3 regions of the Cupriavidus sp. FW305-3-2-15-C-LB2 genome follow, and region 3 is predicted to be linked to each of the others. Evidence: predicted binding sites of a transcription regulator. Region 3 holds the regulator's gene; each other region holds the start of a gene.
The links. The regulator sigma-54, encoded in region 3, starts transcription at its own class of promoters, with help from an activator protein. The targets are predictions, from matches to a motif close to TGGCANGNAANCTGCTTT.

Region 1 (7,463 bases), on a different contig from region 3:
CGTCCTGGTGCACGAAGGGCGTGCCGCCGCCAACGTTCTGCGCGAACTGCAGCTTGAATTCGCGGAAGCCGTCGTAGCCCAGCGCCGCGCAGAAGCGCGCGATGGTGGGCTGCGACACGCCGGCGCGCTCGGCCAGCTCGGGCATCGACAGCCGGATCACGGCGGCGCCATGCCGGGCGACATAGTCGGCCAGGCGGCGTTCAGAAGGGCGGAGCGTGTCGTAGACGGCTAGGATTCGGTCGCGCATGGCGGCGGGAGGCAGTGTCGGGGGTTGCGGATATGTAGAGATTCTACATCGGATGGCGCCGCATCTTGCCCGAAATGGTGCGTCGCCCGCCCTCGGGGTTTGCCCTGATTCCGGGAATTTCTGCGCAATTGTGATGCATGAGCGGGTCGACGGCGTGCTCGCGCTCGGTATAATGGCGGCGATCTGTAGAAAATCTACATGCGATGGCGCGGCATTGCCGCGCCGCCACCAAGCCCACAAGGAACGTCTCCGCCATGCCTTCTGCCGTCCATGCCGAGCTTCTTGCCGTCACCGAGCGCATCGTCGCGCGCAGCCGCGCCAGCCGCGCCGCCTACCTTGCCCGCTGCGAGCGCGCGCAGGCTGAACTGGGGCCGCTGCGCGGCATGTCCTGCGCCAACCTGGCGCACGGCTTTGCCGCATTGCCGGCCAACGACAAGCTGAAGCTGCGCGTCGACCATGCCCCCAACCTGGGCATCGTCACCGCGTACAACGACATGCTGTCGGCGCACCAGCCGTACGAGCGCTACCCCGCCGTGATCCGCGAGGCCGCGCGCGCGGTGGGCGCGGTGGCGCAGGTGGCGGGCGGCGTGCCGGCGATGTGCGACGGCATCACGCAGGGCAACCCGGGCATGGAGCTGTCGCTGTTCTCGCGCGATGCGATTGCGATGGGCACCGCGGTGGCGCTGTCGCACAACACCTTTGATGCGGCGCTGATGCTGGGCGTGTGCGACAAGATCGTGCCCGGCCTGCTGATGGGCGCGCTGCAGTTCGGCCACCTGCCGATGGTGTTCGTGCCGGCGGGCCCGATGGCCAGCGGGCTGCCCAACAAGGAGAAGGCGCGCGTGCGCCAGCTCTACGCCACCGGCCAGGTCGGGCGCGATGCGCTGCTCGAAGCCGAATGCCAGGCCTACCACGGCGCCGGCACCTGCACCTTCTACGGCACCGCCAACAGCAACCAGTTCCTGATGGAAATCATGGGCCTGCACCTGCCGGGCGCGGCCTTCGTGCACCCGGACAGCGGCCTGCGCGATGCGCTGACCGCGGCGGCCGCGCAACGCGCGATCGCCCTGCGCGCGCGCGGCGACGAATACCTGCCGCTGGCGCGCATCGTCGACGAGCGCGCCATTGCCAACGCCATGGTCGGCCTGCTGGCGACCGGCGGCTCCACCAACCACACCATCCACCTGGTGGCGATGGCGCGCGCCGCGGGCATCGTCATCGACTGGAACGATTTCGACCTGCTGTCGCGCATCACGCCGCTGCTGGCGCGCGTCTACCCGAATGGCTCGGCCGATGTGAACCACTTCCATGCCGCGGGCGGCGCCGGTTTCGTCATCCGCGAACTGCTGCAGGCCGGCCTGCTGCATGAGGACGTGCAGACCGTGGCCGGCCCCGGGCTGGCCCGCTATGCGCAGGAGCCGGTGATGGCCGACGGCGTGCTGCGCTGGCGCGACGGCGCGGCGCACAGCGGCGACGCGCAGGTGCTGGCGACGGTCGCGGAGCCTTTCTCGGCCGAGGGCGGGTTGCGGCTGATGCAGGGCAACCTGGGCCGCGGCGTGATCAAGGTCTCGGCGGTGGCGCCGGAGCACCGCGTGGTCGAAGCCCCGGTGCGGGTGTTCGATGCGCAGGAGGCGCTGCAGGCGGCCTTCGATGCGGGCGAGCTGACCGGCGACCTGGTCGCGGTGGTGCGTTTCCAGGGGCCGAACGCCAACGGCATGCCCGAGCTGCACCGCCTGACCCCGGTGCTGGGCGCGCTGCAGGACGCCGGCCACAAGGTGGCGCTGGTGACCGACGGCCGCATGTCCGGCGCGTCGGGCAAGGTGCCGGCGGTGATCCACGTTGGCCCCGAGGCGCTGGCCGGCGGCGCGCTCGCGCGCGTGCGCGACGGCGACCGCATCCGTGTCGATGCCGTTGCCGGCACGCTGCAGTGGCTGGGCGACGAACGTGAATTCGCGGCGCGCGAGCTGGCCGCGGCGCCGGACGACGATTTCGCGCAATTCAGCCTGGGGCGCGGCCTGTTCGGCCTGTTCCGGCGCCACGCGCGCATCGCGGAAGAGGGCGGCAGCGCACTTGACCTGTCCGAGGCGGATGTTGGGGCCGGCGCAGGCGGGCGCCAACGTACCGCAGCGGCGCAAACCGTCGCACAATAGCCAGGCCTGAGGCCGATTTTCCCCTGAAGTTCCCTGCGGGGCGGCAGCGCCCCCCGGACGTCTTTGCGCCGCCGCAAGGACGTCCAGCTGGACCGACAAGGACAGACAAGGATGGCGACACCATCCGATACCAAGACCGACGGAGCAGACATGATCTATATCCTGATGGGCGTTTCCGGCAGCGGCAAGACCACGGTCGGCCAGTTGCTGGCGCAGCGACTGGGCTGCGGCTTCCATGACGCCGATGCATTCCACAGCGACGCCAACAAGGCCAAGATGCACGCTGGCGTCCCGCTGACCGACGAAGACCGCTGGCCATGGCTGGCGGCCATGCGCGCCGCCATCGACGCGGCCCGGGCCGAAGGCCGCACCCATGTGTTCACCTGCTCGGCACTGCGCCAGGCCTACCGCGACCGGCTGACCCCGCCCGACGGCGGCGTGACCTTCGTCTTCATGAAGGGCGATGCATCGCTGATCGGCACGCGCCTGTCCGCGCGCACGGAACACTTCTTCAACCCCGACCTGCTGCAAAGCCAGTTCGATACGCTGGAAGAGCCCAGCGACGCGCTGGTGCTCGACATCCGCCAGTCGCCCGAGGCGCTGGTCGCCACCATCCTGCAGGCCACGGTGCCGCAGGGCGCCGGCGCGGCGCGCTGACCTGCTGACCTCGCCGACCGTTCCGGCCGGCCCCGTTCCCGTGCAGCCCGCAAGCGGCCGCCAGCCTGGCTGGCGGCCGTTTTTGCGTGCGCTGGCAGACATCTTGCTAGTTCACTTTCCGTGCCGGCCGGCACCCGCCAGCTTGCGGGTTTCGCCGGTACGGGTATGCTGAAAGGGCCAGTGACTCGACAGTATCGCCGTGAGCGTCCCGAACGGGCAGGCGCGGCGGGCTGGGGACGGGAAAGCCAGGGCAAAACCAGGGCAGCCGGTAGCGACCACGAAGTCGCAGTGAAGCGGTAGCACCGGAAGCCCGCGACATGGAGGAACGGCCATCATGGCGGGGCGGTATTTCGACGAGATGCTGGACTGGCGCACGGACGGGGCGCAATGGGTTATCCAGGCGGGGCAGGCGTTGCCTGAAGGCGCGGTGCGCCCGCATTACCGGCATTTCGCTGACTGGCTGGCGCGGCAGTCTGAAGGCACGATGGGCAACAAGCGCGCCGAGGCCGACCTGATCTTCCGGCGCGTGGGCATTACCTTTGCCGTCTACGGCGACAAGGATGAAGCCAACAGCGGCACCGAACGCACCATTCCGTTCGACGTGATCCCGCGCATATTCCCGGCGAACGAATGGGCGCTGCTGGAAAAAGGGCTGCGCCAGCGCGTGGCCGCGCTCAACCGCTTTGTCCACGATATCTACCACGGCCAGGACATCATCCGCGCCGGCGTGATCCCGCCCGACCAGATCTACAACAACGCCCAGTACCGGCCCGAGATGCTCGGCGTCAACGTGCCGCACGACATCTATGCGCACGTGGCCGGCATCGACGTGGTGCGCGCCGGCGAGGGCGAGTTCTACGTGCTGGAAGACAACCTGCGCGTGCCCTCGGGCGTGTCGTACATGCTGGAAAACCGCAAGATGATGATGCGGTTGTTCCCGGACCTGTTCGCGCGCAACCGCGTGGCGCCGGTGGCCCACTATCCTGACCTGTTGCTCGACATGCTGCGCGGGGTGTCGCCGCAGGCCATTGCCGATCCCACCGTGGTGGTGCTGACGCCGGGCATGTACAACTCGGCCTACTTCGAGCATGCCTTCCTGGCGCAGCAGATGGGCGTGGAACTGGTCGAAGGCAGCGATCTCTTCGTCGAGGACGACCACCTGTTCATGCGCACCACGCAGGGCCCGCAGCGCGTCGACGTGATCTACCGCCGCGTCGACGACGACTTCCTCGACCCGCTGGTGTTCCGCCACGATTCCTCGCTGGGCGCGGCCGGCTTGCTGTCGGTCTACCGCGCCGGCAACGTGACCATCTGCAACGCCATCGGCACGGGCGTGGCCGACGACAAGTCGATCTATCCGTACGTGCCCGACATGATCCGCTTCTACCTGGGCGAAGAGGCCATCCTCAGCAACGTGCCGACCTATATGTGCCGGCGCCCGGACGACCTGCAGTACGTGCTGGACCATATGGAAGAACTGGTGGTCAAGGAGACCCACGGCGCCGGCGGCTACGGCATGCTGGTCGGCCCGGCCGCCACGCGGGCCGAGATCGATGCCTTCCGCGAAGTGGTGAAGGCGCGCCCGGAGCAGTACATCGCGCAGCCGACGCTGGCGCTGTCGACCTGCCCGACCTATGTGGAGTCGGGCATCGCGCCGCGCCATATCGACCTGCGCCCGTTCGTGCTGTCGGGCAAGGAGGTGCGCATGGTGCCTGGCGGGCTGACCCGCGTGGCGCTGCGCGAGGGCTCGCTGGTGGTGAATTCCTCGCAAGGGGGCGGCACCAAGGACACCTGGGTGCTGGAACGATGAACGCGAACCACATGATGACCGCCGCAACGACCGCCATGGCGACCGCCGCCACGCCAGGAGAGCCCACATGCTGAGCCGCACCGCCGACCACCTGTTCTGGATGGCCCGCTACACCGAGCGCGCGGAGAACACCGCGCGCATGCTCGACGTCAACTACCAGACCTCGCTCCTGCCGCAATCGGCCGAGGTGGCCGAGCAGGGCTGGTGGGCCATGCTCGATATCTCGGAGCTGACCGATGTCTTCGACCACAAGTACGGACTGCTGTCGCGCGACGATGTGATCGACTTCATGGTGCGCGACATGACCAACGCCTCGTCCATCATGAGCTGCCTGCGCGCGGCGCGCGAGAATGCGCGCGCGGTGCGCGGCTCGCTGACCACCGAGGTCTGGGAGACCGTCAACACGACCTGGCTGGAGGTGCAGCGCCTGATCGCCGACGGCGTGCTGAAGGAGGACCCGTCGGCGTTCTTCGAATGGGTCAAGTTCCGCTCGCACCTGGCGCGCGGGGTCCAGTTCGGCACCATGCTCAAGGACGATGCCTTCCACTTCATGCGGCTGGGCACGTTCCTGGAGCGCGCCGACAACACCGCGCGGATCCTCGACGTCAAGTTCCAGGCATCGGGCAGCGACGAGAGCGATGCCAACCGCGACCAGAACGATTTCTATCACTGGGCCGCGGTGCTGCGCTCGGTCTCGGGCTTCGAGGTCTACCGCAAGGTCTATCGCGCGGTCATTACGCCGCAGCGCGTGGCCGAGCTGCTGATCCTGCGGCCCGACATGCCGCGCTCGCTGGTGTCGAGCATGGACGAGGTGGTGGCCATCCTGCATACGGTGCGCAACCAGCAATCGGCGGAAACCGAGCGCCAGGCTGGTAAACTCCACGCCGACCTGAAGTACGCGCGCATCGACGATATTTTCGCGGTCGGCCTGCACGCGTACCTGACCAGCTTCCTGGAGCGCATCGGCGATCTCGGCAATGGCATCAGCCGGGACTTCCTCGTGCCGCTGCTGGCTGCCTGAAATGGGCCGCCGGCAGCCTCCATGTGCCGCCGCCGCGCCCTGATACCGTGAAATACAAGATCCACCACCATACTGTTTACCGCTACGCCGAGCCGGTGCGCCGCAGCGTGCACGAAGTGCGGCTCGAGCCGCGTTCGGGCCCGCTGCAGACGGTGCACCGCTGGCAACTGGTCGCGCCTGGCAATCCGTCGGCGGCGCGCGACGGATTCGGCAATATCGTGCACAACTTCACGGTGGCCGGACCGACCGGCACCATCTCGATCGAAGCCAGCGGCGAGGTGGAAGTGCTGCCGCCGCATGGCGACCTCGACCGGGACGGCCACCATGCGTTCTGCGACGCTCCGCCCCCCGGCGAGTCCCGGGTGTCGCCGCTGTACTTCCTCGGCAGCACGCCACTGACCTCGGCTCCGCCGGAGATGCAGGCGTTTGCCGCGCCGTTCCTGGCGGCCGGGCACGAGATTCCGGCGCTGCTGGCGTTGGCCCAGGGGATTGCGGAGCGGGTGCGCTACAAGCCCAACACCACTGACGTCGGCACCTCGGCGGCCGAGGCCTTCAGCCTGGGCAGCGGCGTGTGCCAGGACCAGGCGCAGGTGATGGTGGCGGCGTGCCGGGCGCTCGGTATCCCGGCACGCTATGTGAGCGGATACTTCTACGATCCGGCCGCGATCGAGATGGCCAGCCATGCCTGGGCCGACGTATGCCTGGACCCGGCGCGCGAGGTGTGGTGCAGCGTCGACATCACCCACGGCTGCCTGACCGACGAGCGTCATATACGCCTCGCGGTGGGGCGCGATTATGCGTCGGCTGCACCAGTCAGGGGCATCCTGGAAGGGGGGTCCGGCGAGACGCTTGAAGTTGATGTGAGCATCACGCCGCTTTTTACCTGATTAGGTGCCTGATTCCAGACAGGGCGCGGTGCCGCAATACGGGCGCTAGAATCCCGGGTATGCAGGCCATCGGCTGGCCACTTCCGGCCGCCGCAAAGCACACCAAAACAAGACCATGACTTACTGTGTAGCCATGCGGCTGGATGCCGGCCTGGTATTCCTGTCCGATTCCCGCACCAATGCGGGGGTAGATGCCATCTCCACGTCGCGCAAGATGACGGTGTTCGAAGAGCCCGGCGACCGCGTGATGGTGCTGATGACCGCCGGCAACCTGGCGATCAGCCAGTCGGTGCGCCAGATCCTGGCCGAGAACCATGACGAGAAGCGCTCGCTGTGGACCGCGCGCGACATGTTCGAGGCCGCTTCCATCGTCGGCGAGGCGGTGCGCCAGGTGCACAAGCGCGATGCGCATGCGCTGCGCGATGCCGGCATCGAATTCAATGTCAGCCTGATCTTCGGCGGCCAGGTGCGCGGTGAACGCGTGCGGCTGTTCAACATCTACGCGGCCGGCAATTTTGTCGAGGCCACGCCCGAGAACTGCTACTTCCAGATCGGCGAGGCCAAGTACGGCAAGCCCATCATCGACCGCGTGGTGCACCCGTCGCTGCCGCTGGCCGAGGGGGCCAAATGCGCGCTGATCTCGATGGATTCGACGCTCAAGTCGAATATCTCGGTCGGCCTGCCGCTGGAC
Region 2 (7,463 bases), on a different contig from region 3:
CCAGTCGCAGGACATCCGCGAAGGCGCGCTGGCCTGGAAGGAAAAGCGCACGCCGCAGTTCACCGGCACCTGATGCAGCTTACTGCGCCTGCCGCATCACCCATTCCACCGCCCGCGCCAGGAACGGTGACGTGTCGCCTTCGCGATAGCTCATGATCACCGGCGACACGAAGCCCGGCGCGTCGATCGGGCAGTAGCGCACGTCGTCACGATGCAGGCGCTGGATCGAGGCCGGCACCAGCGTGATGCCGATGCCGGCCGCCACCAGCCCCAGCGCGGTCTGCAGTTCGTTGGCCTCCTGCGCCACACGCAACTGCAGGCCCTGCGCGCGGAACATCGACAGCAGGTGGTCGGCATAGCTGGGCCGCGGCCGGGCCGGGTAAAGAATGAACGGCTGCGCCGCCAGCGCCTGTGGCGTCAGCGCCTTGCGGCGCGGCGCGGGCAGGCGTGCGGGCAGCGCTGCCACCAGTGGCTCGGCCATCACCACCTGCTGGCGGATGGCGGGATCGTTCAGCGCGATGCGGCCGAAGCCCAGGTCGATGCGGCCGGCCTTGAGCGCCTCGATCTGCTCCACGGTGATCATCTCGGCCAGTCCTACCTCCACCTGCTGGTCGTGCCGGTCTGATTCGCGCAGTTCGCGGATCAGTTCCGGCAGCACGCCATACAGCACCGACGGCACGAAGCCGATGCCGAACCAGCGCTTGTCCTGCCGCCCGATGCGGCGCGTGCCTTCGATGGTTTCTTCCAGCCGCTGCGTCAGCTGGGTGGTCTGCTCCAGCAGGAAGCGGCCGGCCTCGGTCAGCCGCAGCCCGCGGCCGACGCGGTCGAACAGTGCCACGCCCACTTCTTCTTCCAGCTGGCGGATCTGGCGCGACAGCGGCGGCTGCGCCATATGCAGCCGCTCGGCGGCGCGGGTGACGTTGAGTTCCTGGGCCACGACCTGGAAATAACGCAGGTGCCGGAGTTCCATTGGTGTCCTGCTCCCATACCTGTAGGGTATCGATTGAGACATCATCGGTCTTGGACGCCGGCAAAGTCAAGCCGCATACTTGGCTTCAATGATCAATTCGCATCGACAAGGTATGACCACGACTATCACTTCGGTGGAAGCCATCCTGGTGGACCTGCCCACCATCCGGGCACACCAGCTGGCCATGGCCACCATGCAGCAGCAGACGCTGGTGATCGTGCGGCTGCGCTGCAGCGACGGCGTGGAGGGCATCGGCGAGGCCACCACCATCGGCGGCCTGTCCTATGGCGACGAAAGTCCGGAAGGCATCAAGCTGACCATCGACACCTACCTGGCCCCCGCGCTGGCTGGCCAGGATGCCACCAACGTGCATGGCGCGATGGCGCGCCTGGGCAAGGTCGCGCGCGGCAACCGCTTCGCCAAGTCAGCGCTGGAGACCGCGTTGCTGGATGCGCAGGGCAAGCGCCTGGGCGTGCCGCTGGCCACGCTGCTGGGGGGCGCGGTGCGCTCGACCCTGCCGGTGCTGTGGACGCTTGCCAGCGGCGACACCGCCCGCGACATCGCGGAGGCCGAGCAACTGCTGGCCGAGCGCCGCCACCATACCTTCAAGCTGAAGATCGGCCGGCGCAGCGTGCGCGACGACGTGGCCCACGTGGCCGCGATCAAGCGCGCGCTGGGCGAGCGGGCGCGCGTCACCGTCGACGTCAACCAGGCCTGGAACGAGGCCGACGCCGCCACCGGCATCGCCATGCTGGAAGCCGCCGGCATCGACCTGATCGAGCAGCCCACTCCGCGTGAGCAGCGCATGGCGCTGGCCCGGCTGGCCGCGCGCTTCGTGGTGCCGATCATGGCCGATGAAGCGGTGTGCGGCCCGGAAGACGCGATGGAACTGGCGCGCATCGGCGGCGCCGACGTGTTCGCGCTGAAGATCGCCAAGGCCGGCGGCATCTTCGGCATGCTGCGCACCGCCGCGGTGGGCGACGCCGCCGGCATCGCGCTGTACGGCGGCACCATGCTGGAGGGCAGCGTCGGCACCATCGCCGCGGCGCATGGCTTCTGCACGCTGCCGCAGCTGGCCTGGGGCACCGAGCTGTTCGGACCGCTGCTGCTCAAGGACGATATCGTGCAGCAGCGCCCCGAGTACCGCGACTTCAGCCTGCACCTGCCTGAAGGCCCCGGCCTGGGGCTGGCGCTGGACGAAGACAAGCTGGCGCACTACCGGCGCGGCTGAACTGGCAGGCAGCGCACCCCCCGCATGGCACACCGGTGCCTGCACGCATCAAGTGAGGAGACCAATGAAGACGTTATTCCAGCGGCTGGCAAGCACCAGCCGCGCAGGGGCGCTGGCACTGGCTGCCGGCCTGTCGTTCGCAGCGCCGGCCGCGCACGCGGCCTATCCCGACCATCCGATCCGCTGGATCGTGCCGTTCCCCGCGGGCGGTGCCATGGACAATATCGCGCGCACGCTGGGCGAAGACATGTCGCGCACGCTGGGCCAGGCCATCGTGGTCGAGAACCGGCCGGGCGCCGGCGGCAATATCGGCGCCGAACTGGTGGCGCGCGCGCCCGCCGACGGCTACACGATGATCATCGTTGCCAACGGCATGGCCGTGAACCCGGCGCTGTACGGCCGGCTGAGCTACGACCCGGTCAAGGACTTCGCGCCGGTGTCGCTGCTGGCGGTGGTGCCCAACGTGCTGGTGGCCAGCAAGGCGCGGCGCCAGGAAAGCACCGTCAAGGACGTGGTGGCGCACGCCAAGGCGGCGCCGGGCAAGTACACCTATGCCTCCGCGGGCAATGGCACCTCGATCCACCTGGCAGGCGAGCTGTTCACCTCGATGGCCGGCGTCGACATGCTGCATATCCCCTACAAGGGCAGCGGCCCGGCCATGACGGACCTGCTGGGCGGCCAGGTCGACTACATGTTCGACAGCATCACCTCGGCCAGGCCGCATATCGAATCGGGCAAGCTGACGGCGATCGCGGTCACCACCAGCAAGCGCTCCAGCGCGCTGCCCAACGTGCCGACGGTGGCGGAGGCCGGCCTGCCGGGCTATGAGCTGTCGCCGTGGTTCGCCGCCTTTGTGCCGGCGAAGACGCCGCAGCCGGTCATCGACACGCTCAACCGCGCCATGCTCGAGGCGCTGCGCAAGCCTGCGGTGCAGAAGCGGCTGGCGCTGATCGGCGCCGAGCCGATCGGCAGTTCGCCGGCGGTGCTGCGCGAGCACCTGGCGAAGGAAACCGACAAGTGGGGTGTGCTGATCCGCCAGCGGGGTATCCGGGCGGATTGAGCGGCCCGGACCAACGCGGTTCATAGGGAGACGCCCCCGGAAATGCTCCGGGGGAATGTCATTACCCTGCCCCCGTCTCCCTGGCACATAATGTGCGTAAGATGCCAGCCGAAAGGCACACTCGAGCGGATCACCCGCCGGCACTGAGGGGAGACAATGAGCAGTTCAACCGACAAGTTCTCGGCCACCATGCGCGATGGCCTGGCCGATCTCGCCCGCCGCCTGCGCTTCGCCATGGAGGAGGGTGCGATCTGGCTGGACGAGCAGCGCATGATCCTGATCCATACCGCCGCCCTGGGCGCGCTGCGCAAGGAACTGGTGGACACCCTGGGCATGGAGCGCGCGCGCGGCCTGTTCATGCGCATGGGCTTCCATTCGGGCATGCGCGATGCGGAGGTCGCGCGCAAGCTGCGCGCCGGCCACAGCGACTTCGGCCAGCTGGAGATCGGGCCCTGCCTGCATACCATCGAGGGGGTGGTGCGGGTCACGCCGGTCAAGGTCGACATCGACATCGCCGCCGGCATCTACGATGGCGAATTCCTGTGGGAAGACTCCTTCGAGGGCGACGTCCACCGCCAGCTGTTCGGCATCGTCGACGAGCCTGCCTGCTGGATGCAGATCGGCTACGCCACCGGCTACACCTCGGCGCTGATGGGGCGCACCATCCTGTACCGCGAGGTCGAGTGCATCGCCTGCGGCCATCCGCACTGCCGCATCATCGGCAAGCCGGTGGAAGCCTGGGAAGACGGCGCGCAGGCGCTGGCGCTGTACCAGCCCGATCCCGTGATCGAAACCATCATCGCCTTGCAGAGCGAGGTAGAGCACCTGCGCGCGCTGCAGGGCACCCCGGCCACGCCGGCCGACCTGGTCGGCACCTCGCCCGGCTTCCGTGCCGCCTGGGGCCTGCTGCAGCGGGCCGCGGCCAGCAACGTGACGGTGCTGCTGCTGGGCGAGACCGGCGTGGGCAAGGAGCGGTTCGCGCAGGCGCTGCACAGCGTGAGCGGGCGCGCCGACAAGCCCTTCATTGCCGTGAACTGCGCGGCGATTCCCGATGAGCTGATCGAGTCCGAGCTGTTCGGCGTGGAAAAGGGCGCCTTCACCGGCGCCAGCCAGTCGCGCCCCGGGCGCTTCGAGCGTGCGCATGGCGGCACGCTGTTCCTGGACGAACTGGGCGAGCTGTCGGCCTCGGCCCAGTCCAAGCTGCTGCGCGTGCTGCAGGAAGGCGAGGTCGAGCGCGTGGGCGGCACCGGCACGCGCAAGGTGGATGTGCGGCTGGTGGCCGCCACCAATGTCGACCTGGCCGAAGCCGTGAAGCAGGGCACCTTCCGCAAGGACCTGTACTACCGCCTCAACGTCTACCCGGTCACGATCCCGCCGCTGCGCGAGCGCCTGGACGACATCCGGCCGCTGGCCGAGCGCTTCGTGGCCCGCTACGGCGCGCGCCACGGCAAGCGCATCGTCGGCATCACCGACCGCGCGCTGGCCGAGCTGCGCCACTATGACTGGCCCGGCAATGTGCGCGAACTGGAGAACGTGATCGAGCGCGGCGTGATCCTGGCCAGCCAGGGCGGCCAGATCACCGCCGACCACCTGTTCCTGCCGGGCACCGTGGCACCGGTGGTGGATACCGCGCCGCGGCTGGGCGCGGGCGGCACCTTGCCAGACCTGCGCGAAGCCGCGGTCCATGCGCTGCTGGACCAGATGTCAGAGCAGCAGCTGGCGCTGGGCGACGTCGAGACCGTGCTGATGGAGGCGGCCATGCAGCGCGCCGACGGCAACATGAGCCAGGCGGCGCGGTTGCTCGGCATTACGCGGCCGCAGCTGGCGTATCGGTGGAAGATGCGCGGTACGCGTGCCGGTAACGGGCACGGCAACGGTAACTGACGCCGTTTCCTCGCCTCAAGTGCCGAGGGTTTGCTCCCCTCTCCCGCTTGCGGGAGAGGGAGCGCGCCGGTGGTCATCAACATCGATCGCGTCTTCCACGCGCCTCGAGTTCCAGCTTCTTCCCCACTTGATCATTTGATGCAGCCCCTCCGGGCCGCGCATCGGCCCGAAGTTGCCCGATGCTGCACCGCGCCAGCGATTTTTCCCTGCCAGATCAAGTCTTCTCACCCAGGTTGCCCACGCACGCTGCTGCGCCGCAGGGCAATCCCATCCGCATCTGCTCGCTGCCCGCAAACGCCCGCCCGGCGCGGCTTTTGATCATTTGATCAAGACCTGTGCGCAGCTTCATCAATTCATCGATGCGTTTCGCGCGGACCTTTCCGGGTTAACGCGCACGCTCGCCATCGCCAATTCCCCGTAACCCTTGTCCCACAACGCTGCGCGCTTGCTGGCACGGTCTTCGCAGTAAGGCCTGCGTCCAGCCAACGCAACGGAGCGCGCCATGAACACCCCGTCGGTTCCCCTGTTCGAAGCCACGCCGCGCTATGTGCGGGTCGAGGGCCGCACCCCCGAAGGGTTTGTGCAGTTCGCCTTCAGCGTGGCCGACCCGGAGCTCAACGTCGAACTGATCATGCCGGAACCGATGTTCGAAGCCTTCTGCTGCGTCAACCGCGTGCGCTTCCTGCCCCCGCTGGAAACCGCGCCGCAGCCGCAAGCCGACGACTGACGCCGCAGCCACCGCATCACAAAGAGAGAAGGGATACAGGAGACCAAGCGATGCAAGTCGATATCAAGACCCAGCAGATCCAGCCGCTGCGCCAGACCTACGGCCATGTCGCGCGCCGCTTCGGCGACAAGCCGGCGTCGCGCTACCAGGAGGCGACCTACGACGTGCAGTCTGAGGTGAACTTCCACTACCGCCCCACCTGGGACCCAGGCTTCGAGCTGTATGACAAGCGCCGCACGGCGATCGTGATGCAGGACTGGTACGCGCTGAAGGACCCGCGCCAGTTCTACTACGGCGCCTACGTGACCGCGCGTGGGCGCCAGCAGGATGCAACCGAAAAGAGCTTTGCTTTCGTCGAGAAGCGCGGGCTGCTGCAGGCGCTGCCGGCCGAATGGCAGGAACGCCTGGCCGTTGGCCTGCTGCCGCTGCGCCATGTGGAGTGGGGCGCCAACATGAACAACTTCTACTGCGCCGACTATGGCTGGGGCACGGCCATCACGCAGGCCTGCACCTATTGCGCGATGGACCGCCTGGGTATCGCCCAATACCTGTCGCGCATCGGCATGCTGCTGGACGGCAATACCGGCGTGGCGCTGGAGCGGGCCAGGGTGGCCTGGCTGGAGAGCGCCGCGTGGCAGCCGCTGCGCCGCTTTGTCGAGCACACCTTTGTCACCGGGGACTGGTTCGAGACCTTCGTCGCACAGAACCTGGTGCTCGACGGACTGCTCTACCCGCTGGTCTACCAGCATGCCGACGCGGTGATCGCGCGCGCCTGCGGCACCGGGCTGGCGGTGCTGACCGAATTCATGAACGACTGGCGCGACGAGCACGCACGCTGGGTCGATGCCGTGATCCAGGCCGCAGCGGCCGAGTCCGACGCCAACCGCGCGCTGCTGTCGGGCTGGGCGCGCGCCGCCTGCGCCGAGGTGGCGCAGGCGCTGGTGCCGGTGGCCGATGCGCTCACCGGCGAAGACGGCGCGCAGATGGTGGCGCTGTGCCGCGAGCAGTTCGAAGTCCGCCTGGGCAGGCTCGGCCTGGCTGCCTGATCCGCCCACGACGTACCCCACGGAGACACGCCATGTCAGCCACCGCTGCCAACGTCTATATCGCCCTGCAGAACAACGACGACACCCGACCCATCATCGACGCCATCACCGAGGCCAACCCGCATGCGGTGGTGTCGCAGTTTCCCGCCATGGTCAAGATCGACGCCCCCGGCCACCTGACCATCGTGCGCGAACTGGTGGCCGGCAAGCTCGGCCGCGACTGGGACCTGCAGGAGATCCACCTGAACCTGATCTCGCTGTGCGGAAACATCGACGAAGACGAAGACGCCTTCACGCTGCGCTGGAACGCCTGACCGGGCAGCGGCACACAGAACATCACGGAGACATCATGGACGCACGCAAGAAGCTCAACCTGCGCGAGAAGTACGCCTCGATGACGCGGGACCTGGCCTGGGAAACGACCTACGAGCCGATGGACAAGGTCTTCCCGTTCGACAAGTACGAGGGCATCCGCATCCACGACTGGGACAAATGGGAAGACCCGTTCCGCATGACCATGGATGCCTACTGGAAATACCAGTCGG
Region 3 (7,463 bases):
CTTCTCGGCCACTGAGCTGGCGCCGGACGGCAGCACCAAAATCCGCTTTACCGGCGAGCGCATGGTCCATTTCGAGGATGACCAGACCTACGAGGTGACCCGGCCCGCCATGCGCGCGTATGAGCCGGACCGCCCGCCGGTCACCGCCCGCGCCGATATGGGCCGCATGAACGCCGAGGGTTCGGTGATCGACCTGTACGGCAACGGCTTCGTCATGCGCCAGCAGGGCGTGGACGTGTCCAAGGACCCGCAGCTGACCGCCGCATCCAGTTATTTCCAGCTGCTGGTCAATGACGACATCGTCAAGACCGACAAGCCGGTCAAGCTGACGCGCGGCCCGTCGGTGATGACCGCCAACGGCCTGATCTTCAACAACGTCACGCGCGAAGTACAATTGCTCGGCAATGTACGCGGCACCATCATCACCGGGCCGACCCCTGGCCGCGCGCCGGGGTCCTGAGCCCCGGCCCGGGGGCCGCACCAACCCGCACCAACGTACCCAGACGCCCTCAAGCAACCCTGCCAACATGACTGCTTCCCTGACGACATCGTCCCGTCGACGCACCGCCCCGGCCCTGCTCGCCCTGGCCATGGCCTTCGGCCTGCTGGCCCAGCCCGCCCTGGCCGAGCGCGCGGACCGCGACAAGCCGATGGTGCTGGAGGCGGACAACGCCAGCTATGACGACGTCAAGCAGATCTATACGCTGACCGGCAATGTGGTGCTGACCAAGGGCACCATGATCCTGAAGTCCGACGCCGCCGAACTGCGCACCGATCCCGAGGGCTACCAGTTCGCGGTGGCCACCGCCAAGCCGGGCAAGCAGGCCTACATCCGGCAGAAGCGCGAAGGCGTCGACGAATACATCGACGGCTGGGGCGACCGCATCGAGTACGACGGCAAGCAGGAGTACTCCAAGCTGATCGGCAATGCCCGCATGGCGCGCCTGCAGGGCGCCAAGCAGGTCGACGAGATCCGCGGCGCGGTGCTGACCTACGACAGCCGCAAGGAGTTCTACACGGCTGCCGGCGGCGGTAGCGGCGATGCCGCGGCCGCCAATCCGTCCGGCCGCGTGCGCGCGGTGCTGTCGCCGCGCCAGGACCAGAAGGCCGGCGCCACGGGCAGCGGCGGCTCGCCGCTGGACCTGAAGCCGGCGCCCGCGCCTGCCAACAAACCCTGACGCCTGGCGCCGGCTGCGTGCATCGCATGCGGCCGGCGCCAGAAACGCCTGAACGCCAGACTGTGCCAATGACCGATACCGCAACCATCGCCGACAAGCCTTCCGTCGAAGCCTCCACCGTCCTTGCCGGCGGCAGCACGCTGGTCGTGCGCCACCTGAAGAAACGCTATGGCTCGCGCACGGTGGTCAAGGACGTCTCGCTCGACGTGAAGAGCGGCGAGGTGGTCGGCCTGCTCGGGCCCAACGGCGCGGGCAAGACCACCTCCTTCTACATGATCGTGGGCCTGGTGGCGCTGGACGAAGGCGATATCGTGCTCGACGGCGACCACATCAGCGGCCTGCCGATCCACGAGCGCGCGCGCATGGGGCTGTCGTACCTGCCGCAGGAAGCCTCGGTATTCCGCAAGCTCAACGTCGAAGAGAACATCCGCGCGGTGCTGGAGCTGCAGGTGAGCAACGGCAAGCCGCTGCCCAAGGCCGAGATCGAGCGCCGCCTGGATTCGCTGCTCGACGACCTGCAGATCGCGCACCTGCGCAACAACCCGGCGCTGTCGCTGTCGGGCGGCGAGCGCCGCCGCGTGGAAATCGCGCGCGCGCTGGCGTCGTCGCCGCGCTTCATCCTGCTGGACGAACCCTTCGCCGGCGTGGACCCGATCGCCGTGGGCGAGATCCAGCGCATCGTCAGCTTCCTCAAGGCACGCAATATCGGCGTGCTGATCACCGACCACAACGTGCGCGAGACGCTCGGCATCTGCGACCACGCCTACATCATCAGCGAAGGCACGGTGCTGGCCGCGGGCCAGCCCGAGGAAATCATCGCCAATGACGCAGTGCGGCGCGTCTACCTGGGCGAGAACTTCCGCATGTGATGCAGCGGCCTGCCATGGAGCGGCAGGCTATTCGCGGGCGCACGTGGGCCTGCCACAGCCAGCAGCGATCAGACCGCATAAGCGATAGCAATTTCCGTTCCAACAACGGAAAGATGCGCATAGAATAGGTCGCATGAAACCGTCGCTACAGCTCCGCCTTTCCCAGCATCTGGCCCTGACCCCGCAACTGCAGCAGTCGATCCGGCTGCTGCAGCTTTCCACGCTGGAACTGCAGCAAGAGGTCGAACAGGCACTGACGGAAAACCCTCTGCTCGAACGCGAGAACGACTGGATCGAAAGCCCGCTGCGCGTGGCGGCCGACGGCTCGGTCAACCTGCAGAGCGCACCGGCGCCCGCGCCGGCAGAGCCGCAGGGCAATGGCGAGGCCCGCGCCGACGGCGCGGCTGACGACGACAGCTATGGCGACAGCGGCAACGGCGACGACTATGGCAGCAGCGACTGGAGCCTGGACGACTTTGCCCGCCGCCCCCAGGGCGACGAGGACGAAAAAACGCCGATGCAGCTGCGCGAAGCCGAGCCCACGCTGCGCGAGTACCTGATGGAACAGCTCACGCCGCTGAAGATCTCGGCGCGCGACAAGGGCCTGGCCATCTTCCTGATCGAATCGCTCGACGACGATGGCTACCTGAGCGCATCGCTTGAGGAGATCTGCACGGAGTTGCCGGAAGAACTCGAGTTCGAGATCGAGGAGGTCCACGCCATCCTCACGCTGCTGCAGAGCTTCGACCCGCCCGGCGTGGGCGCGCGCAACGCCGCCGAGTGCCTGGCCCTGCAGTTGCGGCGCCTGACGCACCCGCAGCGCGAACTGGCCCTGAACATCGTGACCAGCCACCTGGAGTTGCTCGCAGTACGCGACTACACGCGGCTGAAGAAGGCGCTGCAGGTGGATGAAGCGGCGCTGAAGTCCGCACACGAACTGATCCGCTCGCTGGCGCCCTACCCCGGCCATGCATACAGCCGCCCGGAGGCGGACTTCGTGGTGCCGGACGTGTTCGTGCGCAAGGGAGGCGGCGGCTGGATCGCGCAGCTCAATCCGGATGTGATGCCGAGGCTGCGCATCAATGACATGTATGCGCAAATCCTGCGTGGCGCAAAGGGTGAGTCCGGCACCGCCGGGCTGCAGCAGAAGCTGCAGGAGGCGCGCTGGCTGATCAAGAACATCCAGCAGAGGTTCGACACAATCCTGCGTGTCTCGCAGGCCATTGTCGAGCGTCAAAAGAACTTTTTCAGCCACGGCGAAATCGCCATGCGCCCCTTGGTTTTGCGGGAGATTGCCGATACACTGGGTTTACACGAGTCAACCATCTCCCGGGTGACGACCAATAAATATATGGCAACGCCGATGGGTACTTTCGAACTGAAGTACTTCTTCGGCAGCCACGTGTCCACCGAAACCGGTGGCGCGGCTTCGTCAACGGCCATCCGCGCCTTGATCAAGCAACTGATAGGAGCCGAAGACCCGAGGAATCCCCTTTCCGACAGTCGCATTGCCGAACTGCTGGGCGAACAAGGCTTCGTTGTCGCACGCCGCACCGTTGCCAAGTATCGCGAAGCCCTGAAGATCCCCGCAGTCAATCTCCGCAAGTCTTTGTAGCCGAGCCCACCGCCTGCCTGGTGAGGCTCTTTCAGAAGGAGAAGCGCTATGAACTTCAAGATCAGTGGACACCACCTGGACATCACGCCCCCTCTGCGTGAGTACGTGGAAACGAAGCTGGAGCGAATCGTCAGGCATTTCGATCAAGTCATTGGCGTTAGTGTGCTGCTCTCTGTCGACAACCATAAAGAAAAGGACCGGCGTCAGTACGCGGAAATCAATCTACATCTCAAGGGCAAGGACATCTTTGTCGAAGCGCATCACGAAGACCTGTATGCAGCGATCGACGCACTCGTCGACAAGCTGGACCGTCAGGTGATCCGCTACAAGGATCGCGTGCAAGGCCACGACCGCGAAGCGGTCAAGTACCAGATGGCCGCAGCGCAAATGCAGCAATGACCGTGCCCGGCAGCCCCGCAGCGGGCTGCTGAATCAGGATTGAACAGGCAAGCCGCGCCAAGAAGCGCGGCTTTTTTGCGCCCTCGCGTTCCCGGTTGCCGCCGGCATGCCGCGCCCGCACTGGCGGCGCGGCCCGGCTGTGGCGCCGGAGCCGATGCTTTTCACCCGAATGAGCAAGGGTGTTCGCAAGCGCTGCGCCAAGGTGTATGCTGCGCCATACAAAGAGAGGGAATCCTGGCCGTGCCCCGCACCGGTGCACCGGCTCCCCGCCGCGGAGGCACCATTGCATCACCATGTATCTTTCTGCACCGGCTTGCCCCGTTGCGCTGCACAATGCGGGAGTAGTCGCTGCTCTATAATGGGCCGGACGCCTCCGGCCAGGCCAACGGCAGGCCGGAGCCAGCCCACTGCCCGGCGGAACGGTCCGCCCGCTAACTGAAATCCTGCGCATCGCCCATGAATCGTTTGGCCAAATTGCTGCCACCCGGCAACATCACCCTCGACGTCAGCGTCACCAGCAAGAAGCGTGTGTTCGAGCAGGCCGGGCTCCTCTTCGAGAACAACCATGGTGTGGCGCGCGCCATCGTGACGGACAACCTGTTCGCGCGCGAGTCGCTTGGATCCACCGGCCTGGGCGCCGGCGTGGCAATCCCGCACGGCCGCATCAAGGGCCTGAAGCAGCCGCTGGCCGCGTTCATGCGCCTGGCCGAACCAATTCCGTTCGAATCGCCCGATGGCAAGCCGGTATCGCTGCTGATCTTCCTGCTGGTGCCCGAACAGGCTACGCAGCAGCACCTGGAAATCCTGTCCGAAATCGCGCAACTGCTTTCCGACCGCGACATGCGTGAAGGGCTGGCCACGCTGCCCACGCCCGATGCCGTCCATCAGTTGCTGATCGCATGGCATCCCTGATCCCCTGATCCCTCAAGCGGGCCGGCACCAGACCGGGCAGGCGCCAAGGCGCTTCGCAAACCGCCCCACCAGTCATACCGCATGGAACTCACCGGCGTCACCTCCCAGTCCATCTTCGACGACAACGCAGCCGACATCAAACTCTCGTGGGTGGCCGGCCTGGAAGGTGCGGATCGCGCCTTCGATGTGGAGTTCGCCCGCGAAGCCACCTCCGCCGCCGACCTGGTGGGCCACCTGAATCTGATCCACCCCAACCGCATCCAGGTGCTCGGCAAGCCCGAGATCACTTATTACCAGCGGCTGGACGACGAGACCCGCAAGCGCCAGATGGGCGAGCTGATCCTGCTGGAGCCGCCCTTCCTGGTGATCGCCGACGGCATGGAGCCGCCGCCCGACCTGGAACTGCGCTGCACGCGCTCGTCCACGCCGCTGTTCACCACGCCGGTGTCGTCGGCCGCGGTGATCGACCACCTGCGCCTGTACCTGTCGCGTATCTCCGCGCCGCGCGTGACCATGCACGGGGTATTCCTCGACATCCTGGGCATGGGCGTGCTGATCATGGGCGAATCGGGCCTGGGCAAGAGCGAACTGGGCCTGGAACTGATCTCGCGCGGCCACGGGCTGGTGGCCGATGATGCCGTGGACTTCGTGCGCCTGGGGCCGGATTTCATTGAAGGCCGCTGCCCGCCGCTGCTGCAGAACCTGCTTGAAGTACGCGGTCTGGGCCTGCTCGACATCAAGACCATCTTCGGTGAGACCGCGGTGCGCCGGAAGATGAAGATCAAGCTGGTGGTGCAGTTGGTGCGTCGCAATGACGGCGAGTTCGAGCGGCTGCCGCTCGATTCGCAATACCTCGACGTGCTGGGCCTGCCGATCCACATGGTCAAGATCCAGGTGGCGGCCGGGCGCAACCTGGCCGTGCTGGTCGAGGCCGCGGTGCGCAACACCATCCTGCGCCTGCGCGGCATCGATACGCTGCGCGACTTCATGGACCGGCAGCGCGCCGCGATGCAGGCCGATGCAGTATCGCGCGGCCAGGGCCGCTTGCTCTGAGCGCCGGCGTTTTCATTTGCTTACAACGGCGTTGACGCAGAACGTCAACGTTCTTCAGGCATGCTCCGTTTTGTGCTGTAATGGGCATCGCGCCCGTTACGGAAGCTGCAACGCCGGCAATGGCGCGCGGCCATGAAGTTTTCCACACCCAGGAGAGCAAGCATGAAGAAATTGATCGCGATGTGCGCGCTGGTCACCCCGATGATCGCCGCCAGCGCTTTTGCACAGACCACCGCCACGCCGGCAACCCCCGCGACGCCAGCCAAGCCGGCGGCCACCGCACCGGCAACGCCGGCCATGCCTGCCACGCCCGCCACCCCGGCTACCCCGGACAAGCCCGCAGCCAACGCCCAGCAGGACAAGATGAAGGCCTGCAATACGCAAGCCGCCGGCAAGAAGGGCGACGAACGCAAGGCGTTCATGAAGGAATGCCTGTCCAAGGGCGCGTCCAAGACCCAGCAGGAGAAGATGGCCTCCTGCAGCAAGTCGGGCAAGGGCAAGAAGGGCGACGAATACAAGGCCTACATGAAGGAATGCCTGTCCAAGGCAGCCTGAGCCGCAACCAGCGCCGCAAGCTGACGACAAAAACATGGCGAACCGCGAGGTTCGCCATGTTTGCTTTTGCGCGTGGTGTCATGACGCCTTCATCACGTGATGCTATGCTTCAGTTGCTATGCGCATCATCCTCATCACCGGCATATCCGGTTCCGGCAAGTCCGTCGCACTGAACGTGCTCGAAGACGCAGGCTACTACTGCGTGGACAACCTGCCGGCTCAGTTCATCCCGGAACTGACCCGCTATCTCGACAGCCAGGGCTATACGCACCTGGGCGTCGCCACTGACATCCGCAGCCGCGAGTCGCTCGACCAGTTGCCCGACACCGTGCGCGCGCTGGCCGCTGAGCACCAGGTCGAGGTGGTGTTCCTGACCGCCAGCACCGACGCACTGGTGCAGCGCTACTCCGAGACGCGCCGCCGCCACCCGCTCTCGGTCCGTACCGACGGCGTGCCGGGCCCGGGCGGTGAACCCGCCTTCAACGACACCGCGCTGATGGAAGCGATCGAGATGGAGCGTGCGCTGCTGAGCCCGCTGGCCGAGGCCGCGCACCGCATCGACACCAGCAATGTGCGCACCAATACGCTGCGCAGCTGGATCAAGGAGCTGATCCGCGACGACAGCCAGCGGCTGACGCTGCTATTCGAGTCATTCGGCTTCAAGCACGGCGTGCCCAGCGATGCGGACATGGTGTTCGACGTGCGCTCGCTGCCCAACCCCTATTACGACCTGGCCTTGCGCCCGCTGACGGGGCGCGACACGCCGGTGATCGACTTCCTGCAGGCCCAGCCAATGGTGCTGGCGATGGCCGAGGATATCCGCGCCTACGTGGAAAAGTGGCTGCCGAGTTTCATTGCCGACAACCGCAGCTACCTGACCGT

Region 1: a site for sigma-54 is predicted at 3,147-3,164, ahead of AC3WRR_RS19790 (circularly permuted type 2 ATP-grasp protein). Genes of this name have one in related genera too.
Region 2: a site for sigma-54 is predicted at 5,595-5,612, ahead of AC3WRR_RS28720 (phenol hydroxylase subunit). Genes of this name have one in related genera too.

What each region holds. Positions count from the first base shown of each region.
Region 1 is NZ_JBYSZW010000027.1:30,294-37,756, reverse strand. It holds gene AC3WRR_RS19810 (MurR/RpiR family transcriptional regulator) at 1-247, opposite strand, end outside; gene AC3WRR_RS19805 (hypothetical protein) at 291-503, opposite strand; gene edd (phosphogluconate dehydratase) at 502-2,397, shown strand; gene AC3WRR_RS19795 (gluconokinase) at 2,548-3,054, shown strand; gene AC3WRR_RS19790 (circularly permuted type 2 ATP-grasp protein) at 3,389-4,864, shown strand; gene AC3WRR_RS19785 (alpha-E domain-containing protein) at 4,932-5,885, shown strand; gene AC3WRR_RS19780 (transglutaminase family protein) at 5,933-6,772, shown strand; gene AC3WRR_RS19775 (proteasome-type protease) at 6,888-7,463, shown strand, end outside.
Region 2 is NZ_JBYSZW010000052.1:30,285-37,747, forward strand. It holds gene AC3WRR_RS28695 (hypothetical protein) at 1-73, shown strand, start outside; gene AC3WRR_RS28700 (LysR family transcriptional regulator) at 80-970, opposite strand; gene AC3WRR_RS28705 (muconate/chloromuconate family cycloisomerase) at 1,083-2,201, shown strand; gene AC3WRR_RS28710 (tripartite tricarboxylate transporter substrate binding protein) at 2,266-3,261, shown strand; gene poxR (phenol degradation transcriptional regulator PoxR) at 3,418-5,145, shown strand; gene AC3WRR_RS28720 (phenol hydroxylase subunit) at 5,648-5,872, shown strand; gene AC3WRR_RS28725 (aromatic/alkene monooxygenase hydroxylase subunit beta) at 5,923-6,918, shown strand; gene AC3WRR_RS28730 (MmoB/DmpM family protein) at 6,951-7,232, shown strand; gene AC3WRR_RS28735 (aromatic/alkene/methane monooxygenase hydroxylase/oxygenase subunit alpha) at 7,268-7,463, shown strand, end outside.
Region 3 is NZ_JBYSZW010000048.1:35,604-43,066, forward strand. It holds gene lptC (LPS export ABC transporter periplasmic protein LptC) at 1-460, shown strand, start outside; gene lptA (lipopolysaccharide transport periplasmic protein LptA) at 528-1,178, shown strand; gene lptB (LPS export ABC transporter ATP-binding protein) at 1,247-2,047, shown strand; gene AC3WRR_RS27600 (RNA polymerase factor sigma-54) at 2,181-3,662, shown strand; gene hpf (ribosome hibernation-promoting factor, HPF/YfiA family) at 3,711-4,061, shown strand; gene ptsN (PTS IIA-like nitrogen regulatory protein PtsN) at 4,518-4,973, shown strand; gene hprK (HPr(Ser) kinase/phosphatase) at 5,055-6,026, shown strand; gene AC3WRR_RS27620 (PsiF family protein) at 6,189-6,581, shown strand; gene rapZ (RNase adapter RapZ) at 6,700-7,463, shown strand, end outside.